Regions from separate parts of the Delftia sp. PX-1 genome, predicted to be linked through region 1. Evidence: predicted binding sites of a transcription regulator. Region 1 holds the regulator's gene; the other holds the start of a gene.
What was found. The regulator FNR, encoded in region 1, switches genes on or off when oxygen is low (the NO sensors DNR and NnrR bind a similar motif). The targets are predictions, from matches to a motif close to TTGATNNNNATCAA.
Positions count from the first base shown of each region.

Region 2: clpB (ATP-dependent chaperone ClpB) is a predicted target of FNR. The motif match lies at 3,199-3,212, and genes of this name have one in related genera.

Region 1 is NZ_CP184763.1:2,753,243-2,760,906, forward strand. It holds gene ccoO (cytochrome-c oxidase, cbb3-type subunit II) at 1-195, shown strand, start outside; gene ACN20X_RS12740 (cbb3-type cytochrome oxidase subunit 3) at 207-344, shown strand; gene ccoP (cytochrome-c oxidase, cbb3-type subunit III) at 372-1,289, shown strand; gene ccoG (cytochrome c oxidase accessory protein CcoG) at 1,367-2,821, shown strand; gene ACN20X_RS12755 (FixH family protein) at 2,879-3,193, shown strand; gene ACN20X_RS12760 (hypothetical protein) at 3,375-3,662, shown strand; gene fnr (fumarate/nitrate reduction transcriptional regulator Fnr) at 3,744-4,463, opposite strand; gene hemN (oxygen-independent coproporphyrinogen III oxidase) at 4,625-6,007, shown strand; gene ACN20X_RS12775 (sulfite exporter TauE/SafE family protein) at 6,013-6,738, shown strand; gene ACN20X_RS12780 (HD-GYP domain-containing protein) at 6,912-7,664, shown strand, end outside.
Region 2 is NZ_CP184763.1:5,361,530-5,369,193, reverse strand. It holds gene ACN20X_RS24525 (hypothetical protein) at 90-434, opposite strand; gene ACN20X_RS24520 (hypothetical protein) at 443-697, opposite strand; gene moaE (molybdopterin synthase catalytic subunit MoaE) at 797-1,258, shown strand; gene ACN20X_RS24510 (DMT family transporter) at 1,268-2,161, opposite strand; gene ACN20X_RS24505 (AraC family transcriptional regulator) at 2,266-3,174, shown strand; gene clpB (ATP-dependent chaperone ClpB) at 3,308-5,920, shown strand; gene ACN20X_RS24495 (hypothetical protein) at 5,951-6,310, shown strand; gene ACN20X_RS24490 (aldehyde dehydrogenase family protein) at 6,521-7,664, shown strand, end outside.

The sequences.
Region 1 (7,664 bases):
ATGCCTGCCTACTCCTGGCTGGAGAAGAACAAGGTGGATGACACCGTGGTCGCCCAGCACATGAGCGCGCTGCGCAAGGTGGGCGTGCCCTACAGCGACGAGGAAATCAGCGGCGCCGCCGAGCAGGTCAAGGGCAAGACGGAAATGGACGCCGTCATCGCCTACCTGCAGGTGCTGGGCCGTTCGGTCAAGTAAAGGAGAGCGACATGGACATCACCACCATGCGCATCGTGGCCACGCTGGCCTCTCTGGCCTGCTTCATCGGTATCTGGTGGTGGGCGTTCGCCCGCCGCAACCAGGCCCGTTTCGAAGAGGCCGCCCAGCTGCCGTTCGAGCAAGACTGAGTCCCTCCACCAGAACGAGAACTTCCCATGAGCGATTTCGTAAACAACTTCTGGTCGATCTATGTCACGGCGATCACGCTGGGCGGCATCATCGGCTGCCTGCTGCTGCTGTATCTCACCGCACGCAAGAAGGTGGTCCCCTCGGCCGACAACACCACGGGCCACGTCTGGGACGAGGACCTGCGCGAGCTGAACAACCCCATGCCCAAGTGGTGGATGTGGCTGTTCATCATCACCTCGGTGTTCGGCTTCGCCTACCTGGCGGCCTATCCGGGCCTGGGCTCGTTCGCGGGCAAGCTGGGCTGGACGCAGCTGGGCGCCTATGAAAACGAGATGGCCAAGGCCCGCGCGGACCTGGAGCCGCTGTACGCCAAGTTCACGAGCATGAGCACCGAAGACATGGCCAAGGACCCCCAGGCCATGGCCATCGGCGAGCGCCTGTTCATGAACAACTGCGCGCAGTGCCACGGCTCGGATGCACGCGGCGGCAAGAGCTTCCCCAACCTGACCGATGGCGACTGGCTGCATGGCGGCACGCCCGACAAGATCAGGGAAACCATCACGGCGGGCCGCATCGGCATCATGCCGCCCATGGCCGCTGCCGTCGGCACGCCCGATGATGTGCGCAACCTCTCGCACTATGTGCTGAGCCTGTCGGGCAGCCCGCACGACTCGCTCAAGGCTTCGCTGGGCAAGTCCAAGTTCACGGCCTGCGCCGCCTGCCATGGCATGGACGGCAAGGGCAACCAGGCCCTGGGCGCGCCCAACCTGACCGATGACATCTGGCTGCACGGCTGGGGCGAGGCCGCCATCACGGCCATGATCAACAACGGCAAGCACAACGAGATGCCTGCCCAGAAGGACAAGCTGACCGAGGCGCAGATCGCGGTGCTTGCCTCCTATGTCTGGGGCATGTCGCACAAAGACGGCGCAGTCCGTCAATAAGGACAGGGGGCGGCGCTGCGGCGCCGCCTTTTTGCCTTTTGAGTTTTCAGATATTCCAAAAAACCAAGGAACCCACCATGAAGCCCGAGAACGGGGATGATGCCGGGAAGCCTCCCCGCAAAGTCATTCCGATCACGCCTGCCGACCCGGACCCGGGCCAGCTGGTGTCGATGTTCGAGTCCGAGAAGAAGGTCTACCCGCGCTCCATCAGCGGTGTCTTCGCACGCTGGCGATGGGCTCTGGTGTTTCTCACCCAACTGGTTTTCTATGGCCTGCCCTGGCTGGAATGGGGGCAGCGCCAGATGGTGCTGTTCGACCTGGGTGCGCGGCGCTTTTACCTGTTCGGGCTGGTGCTGTACCCGCAGGATTTCATCTACCTGGCGGGCCTGCTGATCATCTCGGCGCTGGCGCTGTTCCTGTTCACGGCCGTGGCCGGTCGCCTGTGGTGCGGCTTTTCCTGCCCGCAGACGGTCTACACCGAAATCTTCATGTGGGTGGAGCGCAAGGTCGAGGGCGACCGCAGCGCGCGCATGCGCCTGGACAAGAACGGCTGGACCTTTGAAAAGCTCTGGAAGAAGTCGCTCAAGCAGTTGCTGTGGATTGCCATTGCCCTGTGGACCGGCTTCACCTTCGTGGGCTACTTCGTGCCCATCCGCGAGCTGGGCGGCGAGCTGCTGGCGCTGCAGGGCAGCTGGCAGGTCTTCTGGGTGCTGTTCTACGGCTTCGCCACCTATGGCAACGCCGGCTACATGCGCGAGCAGGTCTGCAAGTACATGTGCCCCTATGCGCGCTTTCAGAGCGCCATGTTCGACCGCGACACCATGATCGTCAGCTACGACACGGGCCGGGGCGAGCCGCGCGCGCCTCGCACCAAGAAGGTGGACTACAAGGCCCAGGGCCTGGGCGACTGTATCGACTGCAAGATGTGCGTGCAGGTCTGCCCCGTGGGCATCGACATCCGCAACGGCCTGCAGTACGAATGCATAGGCTGCGGTCTGTGCATAGACGCCTGCAATTCCATCATGGACAAGATGGAGTATCCGCGCGGCCTCATCCGGCTGACCACGCAGAACGCCATGGCCGGCCTGTGGCGGCGGGCCCAGGTGCTGCGCCGCATCTTCCGTCCGCGCGTGCTGGTCTACTCGGCCGTGCTGATCGGCCTGAGCATGGCCATGATCGTGAGCCTGGCGCTGCGCCAGTCGGTCAAGGTCGACGTGATACGCGACCGGGCGTCGCTGTCGCGCATCGTCGCGGGCGGCAAGCTGGAAAATGTCTACCGCCTGCAGATCATGAATGCCACCGAGCAGGCCCAGCGCTACCGCATCAGCGCCCATGGCCTCGACGGGCTGGAGCTGGCGTCCGAGCAGGAGGTCGAGGTCGGCCCGGCCGAGACGCGCGGCATTGCGGCGCGGCTGCAGATTCCCTACGGTTCCGCCGAGCCGGGCTCGCACACCGTATTCTTCGATATCGATGCCGTGCATTCAGGCGCGGGACGCGCGTCCGAAAAGGCCGTCTTCCTGGTGCCCCGGTGATATGTCTGGCCGGCGCCGCCCAGGCTGCGCCGGCTGTTTGAAAGAAAGAGGTTATCCATGTCTTCCAGTCCCGCAGTCTCCGCGCCCGCCACGGCCCCTTCGCATCCGGACGCCGGCAAGCCCTGGTGGAAGTTCGCCCATGTCTGGCTCGTGGTGGCCGGCCCGGCCGCCGTCGTGGTGGCCGGCGTGGTCACGGCCGTCATTGCGATCAATGGCGCCGATCCCGTGATCGATCCTGACTATTACCGCAATGGCATCACCATCAACGAGCGTGCCGATGGCGTGCGCGAAGTGCCCAAGAGCCTGGCGCCCGCGGTCACCGGCCGCAACCACGCGGCCACGCCCGCGCAGGACCATCCCACGGACCGCTGAACGCAGGAAAATACCGTGCACAAGGCCGCAGTCGCGGCCTTTTTGCATGGTGGATGGCATCTCCAGCATGCGCGAGGGCCAAGGGTTTCCTACAGGCAGTGCAGGGTGCGCAGGGCTTGGCACGGTGCGAGGGCGGCGCGCACAATGAAAGCCACCCCTCGACAGCTCAAGGAGATCGCTGATGTTGGCCCAACGCTGGATGTGGATTGCCTGGCCGGCCTTTCTGGCCGCCGCCGTGATGGAGATGCTGGTATTCGCCTTCGTGGACCCGCTGGAGCTGCACTGGCTCGGCGACCTGGGCTGGTCGCGGCAGGGAATCTACACGCTGGCCTTCTTCGCCTTCTGGGGCGTGACCATGCTGTCCAGCCTCATGACCACCATGCTGGGACGCTCCACGCACGATCTCAACGACGGCGTGGTCTCCGAGCCGGACCCAAATCTGGCCATGCAGGGCCTGGGGCGCGATTGAACCCGCGTGCACTGCAATGGCAATGAACAAGGCCCGCGATCGCGGGCCTTGTTCATTGCCGGGGGGCGGGGCCTTGCGGCCTCACTGGCACTGCTGGCTGTTGACGATGCGCTTGAGCGCGTCCGTGTCCAGGATGCGCAGATGGCGCTGGCGCACCTCGATGATGTTTTCCTCGGCAAACTTCGAGAAGGTGCGGCTCACCGTCTCCAGCTTCAGGCCCAGGTAGCTGCCGATTTCCTCGCGTGTCATGCGCAGCACCAGTTCCGACTTGGAAAAGCCCCGGGCGTGAAGGCGCTGCACCAGGTTGAGCACGAAGGCGGCCAGCCGCTCCTCGGCACGCATGCTGCCCAGCAGCAGCATCACGCCATGCTCGCGCACGATCTCGCGGCTCATGACCTTGTGCACATGGTTTTGCAGGGCCGTGACCTCGCGCGACAGGTCCTCCAGCTTGTCGAAGGGCATGACGCAGACCTCGGCGTCTTCCAGCGCGACCGCATCGCAGGTGTGGTGGTCGTTGACGATGCCATCCAGGCCGATGATCTCGCCGGCCATCTGAAAGCCCGTGACCTGGTCGCGCCCGTCCTCGGTGGCCACGCAGGTCTTGAAGAAGCCCGTGCGGATGGCGTACAGCGAGGTGAAGGACTCACCGTTGCGAAACAGCAGGCCGCCGCGCTTGACCTTGCGGCGCGTGGCCACGATGTCGTCGATGCGCTGCATCTGCTCGGCATCCAGGCCCATGGGCATGCACAGCTCGCGCAGGTTGCAATTGGAACAGGATGCTTTGATGGTCTGAAGGTTCATGGAGTAAACATCAGCGGCGCAGCAGTGCGCCGGCGGTGACCTCGTGGATGGCGATGAGTTGGATCAAATTGTCGCAGCACTGCCGCGAACAACTCTTGATATGAGTCAAGGACGCGGCCAATGGGCTGCGGCACAGTGGACGACATTAGAGGAAAAAACCCATGACCGCTGTCACCCCAGAGCTGCTGCGTCGCTTCGACGTACCGGGGCCCCGATACACCTCGTTCCCCACGGCCGATCGTTTCGTGGAGGCTTTCGGTGCTGAAGACTATATCCTGGCACTTGAGCACCGCAAATCGAGTACCGCAGCGCGGGCCATGCCTTTGTCGCTGTATGTGCATGTGCCGTTCTGCGAGTCGCTGTGCTACTACTGCGCCTGCAACAAGATCGTGACGCGCCACCACGATCGCGCTGCCGTCTACCTGGACTACCTGGCGCGCGAGATGGCCTTGCACACGGCCCATTGCGGCAAGGGCCAGGCCGTCAGCCAGTTGCACCTGGGCGGCGGCACGCCCACCTTCTTCTCGGACGATGAGCTGCGCACGCTGATGGCCCTGCTGCGCGAGCATTTCAAGCTGGAGCCGGGCGGCGAATACTCCATCGAGGTCGATCCGCGCACCGTCAGTGTCGAACGCCTGGCCGTGCTCAAGGAGCTGGGCTTCAACCGCCTGAGCTTCGGCGTGCAGGACTTCGACGAACAGGTGCAGATCGCCGTGCACCGCGTGCAGCCGGCCGAGCAGGTGTTCGCGCTGGTGGCAGCGGCACGGCAGCTGGGCTTTGCCTCCATCAACGTGGACCTGATCTACGGCCTGCCCAAGCAGACGCCCGAGTCCTTCGAGCGCACGCTGGCCCAGGTCAATGCGCTGCGGCCCGACCGCATCGCGCTCTATGCCTATGCCCACCTGCCCGAGCGCTTCAAGCCGCAGCGGCGCATCGCGGCCGAGGACCTGCCCCAGGGCGCCGACAAGCTGGCCATGCTCTCGCGCTCCATCGCGGCCTTCATGGACGGCGGCTATGTCTACGTGGGCATGGACCACTTCGCCTTGCCCGAGGACGCGCTGGCCGTGGCCAAGCGCCAGGGCCGGCTGCATCGCAACTTCCAGGGCTACAGCACCCAGCCCGACTGCGACCTGATTGCGCTGGGCGTGTCGGCCATCGGCAAGGTGGGGGCCAGCTACAGCCAGAACGCCAAGACGCTGGAGGAGTACTACGACGCCATCGACGCCGGCCACCTGCCCGTGGTGCGCGGCCTGGCACTGTCGCGCGATGATCTGGTGCGGCGCGCCGTCATCATGGCCATCATGTGCCAGGGCGCCGTGCTGTTCGAGCCCATGGAGCAGGCCTGGCTGCTGGGCTTTCGCGAGTACTTCGCCCCCGAGCTGGCGGCGCTTCAGGACCTGCAGGCCAAGGGGCTGGTGCAGATCAGCGACGAGGGATTCCAGGTCACACCCATGGGCTGGTACTTCGTGCGTGGCGTGGCCATGCTGTTTGACCGATATCTGCAGGCCGACAAGAACCGGGCGCGGTTTTCGAGGATCATCTAGGCCCCATGCTGTTGTCGCTGCTCTGGACCGCTTTGATCATGGGGCTCGTCGGCGGGCCCCATTGCCTTGCCATGTGCGCCGCGCCCTGCGGCGTGGTCACGGGCGGGGCGGGGCAGGGCACGGTACAGGGTGGTGGGCAGGTGGTCGCCGTCCATGGACTGCAAAGCCGGCTGTGGCTGCGCACGGCGCTGTTCCATAGCGGGCGGCTGGCCGGCTATGCCAGCCTGGGCGCTGCCTCGGCGCTGGCCATGGAAAGCCTGTCCTGGCTCACCAGCCAGACCACGGCGCTGCAGCCGTTCTGGACGCTGACCCATGTCGCCGTGATGGCCTGGGGCCTGGCCATGATGGTGCAGGCCCGCCAGCCCGCCTGGCTGGAGTCTGCGGGCCGCGCCGCCTGGCGGCGCGTGCAGCCCTGGGTGTCCGCCCCTGGCGGCACGCTGGCGGCGGGCTATGCCTGGGCGCTTATGCCCTGCGGACTGCTGTATTCGGCCGTGCTGGTCGCCGCGCTCAGCGGTGGCCCCTTGCAGGGCGCATCGGCCATGGCGGCCTTTGGCGTGGGCAGCGGGCTGTGGCTGGTGGCCGGCCCCTGGCTGTGGCGGCTGGGCCGCCAGCGCCTGAACGGCTTGCGTGCCGAATGGGGCACGCGGCTGGCCGGCCTGATGCTGGTGGGCGTGGCCGTGTGGGCGCTGTGGATGGACCTGATCTACAAGCCCAGTCTCTGGTGCCGATGAACAACAGCGGGGGACAGACTTGGTCCTGAGGGTCGCGGATTGCCTGCAAGGCCCTCAGAACTGGAGATAATGCCCGAATCATCGGCTTACATTTGCCGATTCCTTCAGCCTCGGGGCCGTTGCCGCGCGTGAACCATTCCGTCCTCATCGATATCCGAGACCTCCGTCCGGGCATGTTTGTCCAGCTCGATGTTGGATGGCTAAACCATCCCTTTCCGGTCAGCAGCTTCAAGATCACCTCCAGCGCACAGATCCAGACCCTGAAATCCCTGGGCCTGGAGGCGGTGCGCTGCGTTCCGCACAAAAGCGACGCCTGGCCGGCCGAGGTGCGCACTCCGCCGCCGCAGCCGCTGCCCGCTGTGGCGGCCGCTGCAGCCGAGCCCGCCGAGGAACCCTCACCCGCAGCGCCGCTGCTGCTGTCTGTGCCCAACTGGCGCGGCCGGCTGGAGGACTGCAATGCGCGCTTTCAGAAGGTGGAGCGTGGCTATGTGGCCATCGAAACCACCCTTGCCAGCGCGCCCGAGCAGGCGCGCATGCCCACCGAAGCCCTGGTCGACGGCTGCCTGGCCGAACTGGCCGGCCCGCAGGACGTGGCGATTCACCTCCTGTCCGATGGCGTGGGCAGCAACCAGAGCGTGCATGCCGTCAACGTGACCGTGCTCGGCCTGCTGCTGGGCCGCGCCCTGGGCCTGGAGGCTGCGCTGCTGCGCGACCTGGGCCTGGCGGCGCTGCTGCACGATGCCGGCAAGCCGGTGGCCGGCGCCGAAGGCATGCACGGCCTGGCCCTGGAGTCTTCCGTGCCCGACGCGCTGCGCGACCGCTACGAGCGCCATGTGGGTGAATCGGTGGCCATCGCCATGCGCATGGGCCTGTCGGCCCAGGTCACCACCGCCATCGCACAGCACCATGAGTGGGCCGACGGCACG
Region 2 (7,664 bases), 2.6 Mb from region 1:
GCACACGGCATCGCCGTGGCATGTGGGGAAGGCAAAGATTGCAGGCATGGCGCGCAGTGTAGCGCGCCTGAGCGCCTCGGTGGTGACCTTCAGGCTGCGCCTTCGGCGCCGGGAGGGGTTGATGCATCGGGCAGCAGCGGTGCCTGCCACTCCAGCAGCTCGGCCAGGCGCTGCACGATCCAGCGCGCCTCACCAGGGCTGACGATGGAGCCATCGGCCGCAAGGCCCGCGTGCATGCCCAGCAGCACGCCTTGCTCCGAGGAGTTGCCGGAGTGGTAAAGCGTCTGCGCCTGCTCGACCAGGTGGCTGGCCAGGTCCTCGCACAGTTCATAGCGCCCGACCACGTCTGCAATCGATGCCTTGAGCCGGCCGTGCCGGTCGGCATACAGGGCGGCAAAGCTCGGCGGCGGCTGTATCTGGCTGGTCTCGTCCATGGCGCGCCTCAATCGGGTTCGAACAGGCGTTCGAAGCGTGCGATGTCTTCGGCCAGCTCGCAGCTCACCAGCTGGCCCATCTTGCCGTCGCCCAGCCGGTGGGCTGCAAACAGCGTGGCCTTGCCGCGAAAGCCGTAGTCGGGCAGGTGGATGATGGTGTAGGGATGGGGCACGAACAGCTGGTGCTCGTAGACCACGCGCTGCTCGTTGCGCGGCGAGGGGTAGAGCGTGTATTCGGGGGTGGTGATCGTGAGTGTGGCCATGCGTGGCCCGCCGCAGCAAAAAAGCGCTGGGGGCGGGGGAGGGCAATGCTACCGCGTTCATCGCCTTCTGGCGCGCCGCCGCCCTGCGACAATGCGGGCATGCAAGCAGCCCGTGTATCCATCCAGACCGAGGATTTCGACGTATCGGCCGAACTCGCCGCCCTGCGCTCCGGCGACGCCCGCGTGGGGGCGGTCTGCAGCTTCATAGGCACCGTGCGCGACCGCAACGAGGGCGCCACCGTGGCCAGCATGGAGCTGGAGCACTATCCGGGCATGACCGAGAAATCCATCGAGGCCATCATCGACGAGGCCGTGCAGCGCTTCGGCATCCATGGCGCGCGCGTCATCCACCGCATCGGCCCGCTGCAGCCCATGGACCAGATCGTGCTCGTGGCCGTCACCGCATCGCACCGGGGCATGGCTTTCCAGGCCTGCGAATACATCATGGACTACCTCAAGTCGCTGGCGCCTTTCTGGAAAAAGGAACAGACGCCCGAGGGCGCGCGCTGGGTGGATGCGCGCGTCAGCGACGAAGAGGCGCTGGCGCGCTGGCGCCAGTGAGCTGACGCTTCAGGCCCTGCGCAGTGCGGCACCCCGCAACCATTGCGGCGGCCGGAACACCAGCAGGTTGCCGAACATCACCAGCAGCAGGCCACCCACGGCCAGCGGCGTCCACACATAGCCTTCGAAAAGGGCCGAGATACTGAGCGCAACGATGGGGAACAGCACCGTCGCATACGCCGCCTTCTCGGGGCCCAGGCGTCCGACCAGGGTCAGGTAGGCCGTGAACGCGATCACCGAGCCCGGAATGGCCAGGTACAGCCAGGAGCCCACATAGGTCCAGCTGGCATCGAAGCGCCAGGGCAGGCCTGCCACCAGCGCATAGCCGGTCAGCAGCAGCGTGCCGGCCAGCATGCCCCAGGCATTGGTCTGTGCGGGCCGCCAGCCCATGGACTGCAGCGAGGCCGACAGCATGTTCCCGCAGGAAAAGCACAGCGTGCCCAGCACCGCCCAGGCCAGGCCGGGCAGGCTGGCATGCCGGCCTGCGCGCAGCTCGGGCCAGAACAGCGCCACCAGGCCTGCAAGGCCGAAGAGGCTGCCGGCCAGCACATGGGGCGCCAGCCTGCGGCCGTGGATGATGCGCGCCAGCAGCGCGTTCCAGAGATTGGCGCTGGAGAACACCACGGCGGCCAGGCCGCTGGCCAGCGTCTCGCTGGCATGCATGAAGCACACGAAGTTGAAGCTGAACAGGCACAGGCCCTGGGCCAGCACGCGCGGCAGCGCCGGGCCGCGGGGCACGCGCAGCTGGCGCGACCAGGCCAGCCAGGCGAACATCAGCACGGCGGCCAGCGCAAAGCGGTAGGCAATGGACAGCTCCACGGGCACGGTGCCCAGCTGCAGCTTCAGGGCGATCCAGGTCGAACCCCAGATCAGCACGACCAGGGCATAGAGGGTGGCAGTCATGGCCGGTGATGATGGCGCCGCAGGCTGGGCGGGCATGGCAGATTCCTGCGGTTTGATGGCCTGGCGCCATGCGTCGGTATGGCTGCGGGACCACAATCGCTGCCATGACGCCCACGCCGCTGCCCGAGCTGCCCTCCAGCCACCTGTGCCAGGTGCTGTCACGCTCCAAGGCCCGGCTGCAGCGGCGCGTGCGCCTGAGCGAGGGGGTGGAGCTGGCCGTCTGGGCCAATGTGGACGACGAGGTGCGCTACTGCCAGCCCGGTCACCACACGCTGTCGGTCTACCTGGCCGGCGGCGAGGGCTCGCAGCTCAAGGCGCGGCCCGAGGCCATGGGGGCGCCGGGGCGCATCTGCATCTTCACGCCAGAGGACGAATCGCACTGGCTGGTGCGATCGCCCGTGCAGTTCCTGCACCTGTATGTGTCCGACCTGGCCTGGGCGGGGCGCGTGGTCCGCATGCTGGATGCCGAGCCCCGCTCGCGCACCTTGCGTGCGCAGATCTACGGGGACGATCAGGCCTTCCACGCCGGTGCCCGTGCGCTGATGCAGCTGGACTGGCAGGACCCGCAGCAGCAACTGGCGGCCGATGCCATTGGCCAGCAGCTGGTGGACCGGCTGGTGCTGCAGTCCGCCACGCCGCGCCAGGTGCAGGCGCTGCAGCGGCCGCTGGGCGGGCTCTCTGCGGCCGTGCGGCGCAGGGTGCTTGCCCATATCGAGGCGCATCTGCATGACTCCAAGGCCGTGTCGCTGCCGGCACTGGCGAGACAGGCCTGCCTTTCGGAATTCCATTTCGCACGCATGTTCCGCCAGAGCATGGGCTGCACGGTGCACGAATGGGTGCTGCAGCAGCGCCTGGCCCGGGCACGGCGTGCCCTGTCTGCGCGCAACGTGCCGCCGCTGGCCGAGCTGGCGCTGGATTGCGGCTTTTCCAGCGCCAGCCACCTGGTGCGCAGCTTCCGGGCGCATTTGGGCGTTACGCCTACGCAGTTCTCGATCTTTCAGCGCAATGCTTGAGAAGGATGGCCGGCCTCGCCGGCCTTGATCTGGCGCAAGCGTCTGTCCTTGCGGGCCGGGCATGGCTTGAAATTTGCCCTGCCGGTATCAGATAAATCGCAATGACCCTGTTTCAGGAGCGAAAAGAAACACCATGCGAATCGACAAACTGACAACCAAGTTCCAGGAAGCCCTGGCCGACGCGCAAACGCTGGCCCTGGGCGGTGACCAATCCAACATCGAACCCCTGCACCTGCTCGTGGCACTGCTGCGCCAGGACGACGGTCCGCGCTCGCTCTTGCAGCGTGCCGGCGCCAACCTGGGGCAGTTGCAGGCCGCGGCCGAGAAGGCCCTGGCCGATCTGCCGCGCGTGCAGCATCAGGACCAGGTGCAGGTCGGCTCCGAGCTGGGCCGCCTGCTGCAGGTGACCGAGAAGGAAGCCCTCAAGCGGGGCGACCAGTTCATTGCCAGCGAGCTGTTCCTGCTGGCGCTGACCGATAGCAGCGGCGCCTCCACGCGTGCGGGCCAATTGCTCAAGGAAAGCGGCGTGACGCGCTCCACGCTGGAGTCCGCTATCAACGCCGTGCGCGGCGGCCAGACCATGGACAGCGCCGAAGGCGAAGGCCAGCGCGAGGCCCTCAAGAAATACACCCTGGACCTGACCGAGCGCGCGCGCATCGGCAAGCTCGATCCGGTGATCGGCCGCGACGACGAAATCCGCCGCTCCATCCAGGTGCTGCAGCGCCGCAGCAAGAACAACCCCGTGCTCATCGGCGAGCCTGGCGTGGGCAAGACCGCCATTGTCGAGGGCCTGGCCCAGCGCATCGTGGCCGGCGAGGTGCCCGAAAGCCTCAAGAACAAGCGCGTGCTGTCGCTGGACATGGCGGGCCTGCTGGCCGGCGCCAAGTACCGCGGCGACTTCGAGGAACGCCTGAAGTCCGTGCTCAAGGAAGTGGCCCAGGAAGAGGGGCGCATCATCCTGTTCATCGACGAGATCCACACCATGGTCGGCGCCGGCAAGGCCGATGGCGCCATGGATGCGGGCAACATGCTCAAGCCCGCGCTGGCGCGCGGCGAGCTGCACTGCATCGGCGCGACCACGCTCGATGAATACCGCAAGTACATCGAAAAGGATGCGGCGCTGGAGCGGCGCTTCCAGAAGGTGCTGGTCGAGGAGCCCTCGGTCGAGGACACCATCGCCATCCTGCGCGGCCTGCAGGTGCGCTACGAGGCCCACCACGGCGTGGACATCACCGACCCGGCCATTGTGGCCGCGGCCGAGCTGAGCCACCGCTACATCACCGACCGCTTCCTGCCCGACAAGGCCATCGACCTGATCGACGAGGCTGCGGCCAAGATCAAGATCGAGATCGACTCCAAGCCCGAGGTCATGGACAAGCTCGAGCGCCGCATGATCCAGCTCAAGATCGAGCGCGAGGCCATGAAGAAGGAAAAGGACGAGGCCTCGCAAAAGCGCCTGCAACTGATCGAGGAAGAACTCGGCAGCCTGGAGCGCGAGTACGCCGACCTCGAAGACGTGTGGAAGAGCGAGAAGGCCAGCGCCCAGGGCTCCGAGCAGATCCGCAAGGAGATCGACCAGATCCGTATCCAGATCGACGAGCTCAAGCGCAAGGGCGACTTCAACAAGGTGGCCGAGCTGCAGTACGGCAAGCTGCCCTCGCTGGAAAAGCAGCTCAACGAAGCCCAGGCCAGCGAGCAGGGGCAGGGCGGTGCGCCCGCCCACAGATTGCTGCGCACCCATGTGGGCGCCGAGGAGATTGCCGAGGTGGTCAGCCGTGCCACGGGCATTCCCGTGGCCAAGATGATGCAGGGCGAGAAGGACAAGCTGCTGCGCATGGAAGACCGGCTGCATGACCGCGTCGTCGGCCAGGACGAGGCCATCTCGGCCGTGGCCAACGCCATCCGCCGTTCGCGCTCGGGCCTGTCCGATCCCAACCGGCCCACCGGTTCCTTCCTGTTCCTGGGCCCCACGGGCGTTGGCAAGACGGAACTGTGCAAGGCGCTGGCCGGCTTCCTGTTCGACAGCGAAGACCATCTGGTGCGCATCGACATGAGCGAGTTCATGGAAAAGCATTCCGTGGCCCGCCTGATCGGCGCGCCGCCCGGCTACGTGGGCTACGAGGAAGGCGGCTACCTGACCGAGGCCGTTCGCCGCAAGCCCTACAGCGTGCTGCTGCTCGACGAGGTGGAGAAGGCCCATCCCGACGTCTTCAACGTGCTGCTGCAGGTATTGGACGACGGCCGGCTGACCGACGGCCAGGGCCGCACCGTGGACTTCAAGAATACGGTCATCGTGATGACGAGCAACATAGGCTCTTTGCTGATCCAGGCCATGGTCGGCGAGGATTACGATGATGTGAAAGACGCGGTCTGGGGGGAACTCAAGAACCATTTCCGACCCGAATTCCTCAACCGTATCGACGAGACCGTGGTGTTCCACGCGCTCGACGCGAAGAATATCGAGTCGATCGCAAGGATTCAGCTCAAGCTGCTGGAGCGGCGTTTGGAGAAAATGGACCTTGCGCTGCAGGTGTCCGACCAGGCACTGGCCGAACTGGCCAAGGTGGGCTTCGATCCCGTTTTCGGGGCCCGGCCGCTCAAGCGCGCGATACAGCAGCGGATCGAGAATCCGTTGTCGAAACTGCTGCTCGAAGGGCGCTTCCCGCCCAAGAGCACGATTGCGGTGCATGTGGACCCGGTACAGGAACCGGGCGTATTCCGGTTCGATGCGGCAGACTCCGCCTGACGCACCGGGCCAGCCAAGAAAGGCTTTGCTTTGAACGATTTCGTCGCCACCCTGACCCGCTGGGCCGTTCGCATCCTGCTGATGCTTGTGGGCCTGGTCTTCTTTGTCAGCCTGCTCACCGCGGCGGCGCTGCTGGCCCTGGTCTGGGCCGTGCGGGCGCTGTGGGCCAGGCTCACCGGCCAGCCGGTCATGCCCTGGGCCATGCGCATGAGCCCGCGGGCTGGCTGGCAGACCGTCTACCGCTCCGGCTCCGAGTGGATGGCCCAGCGCCCGCAGCGCGCCTACGGCGCGGCTGAAGGCGGTGGCCGTCGCGCAGGTGCAGGCGCAGGCGTGCTGCCGGGAGCGGGCGAGGTGACCGACGTTCAGCCCCGTGAAGTGCGCGAGCCCTGAAGCGTCTTGCTGCAGCCTTTACGCGGCCTGCGCATCTTCGCGCCCAGGCCGCGCATATCGGCCCGTATAGTCTGTAACCCTCGGGAGCCCGTGCAAGGCTCCCTTTTTTTTCTCCGAGCCGTTCTGGCTGCTTGCCGCCGTATCCAGCCAACCCGCAGGCGGCCTGTGCAGCATGAGAGCGTCTGCCGCGTCTTCTTACCATTGAGCCCTATGACCCAGATGGATCTTCATCGCGTCTTCGAACTTCAGTACCAGGCCAGCCGGGCGCAGGTGGACGTGCCGCTGCTGGTGCGCCGCGAGAGGCTGCTGCGCATGCAAAAGCTGCTGGACGAGCACGGCCCCGTGCTGGCTGCCGCAGTGCAGGCCGACTTCGGCATGCGCTCGCCACGGTTGACCGAGATGGTGGAGCTGTTCGTGCTGCGGAACCTGCTCAAGCACACGCTGCGCCATCTGGCGCGCTGGTCGGGGCGCCAGCGGGTGCGCACGCCGCTGATGCTGATGCCGGGCCGGGGGTGGATAGAGCGCCAGCCGCTGGGCGTGGTGGGGGTGATCTCCCCGTGGAACTATCCGGTGCAGCTGGCGCTGGGGCCTGCCATCACGGCCCTGGCAGCGGGCAACCGCGTCATGCTCAAGCCCAGCGAACTCACGCCGCACACGTCGGCGCAACTGGCCGCGCTGGTGGGGCAGTTCTTTGCGCCCGAGGAGTTCGCCGTGATCGAAGGCGATGTGAGCGTGGCCACGCAGTTCTCGGGCCTGCACTTCGACCATTTGCTGTTCACCGGATCGACGGCCGTGGGCCGGCGCGTGGCCCAGGCGGCCGCAGCGCACCTGACGCCGACCACGCTGGAGCTGGGCGGCAAGTCGCCCTGCATCGTCTCCACCGACTGCGACCTGAAGGAGGCGGCGCTCAAGATCGCACATGGCAAGCTCGTCAACGCAGGCCAGACCTGCATTGCCCCTGACTACGTGCTGCTGCCGCGTGGACAGGAGGCCGAATTCGCCGAGGCCTTTCGCGCCGCCGCGCAGCGGCTGTTCCCGCGCTTTGCCGGCAACCCGGACTATGCCGCCATCCTCACCAAGCGCCACCTGGCCCGCCTGCGGCAGATGCTGCGCCAGGCCCAGGGCATGGGCGCCCATGTCGAATGGATGGAGGACGGCGGCGCCAGCCAGGAGGGGGCGGACATGGCCTGGGGCGATGCCGTGGAGCGCCAGATGGCACCGGCCTTGGTCTTCAATGCCACCAGCCAGATGCAGCTCATGCAGGAGGAGATCTTCGGCCCCATCCTGCCCGTGATCAGCTACGACAGGCTGGACGACGTGGTCTCGGCCATCAATGCCGGGCCCAGGCCGCTGG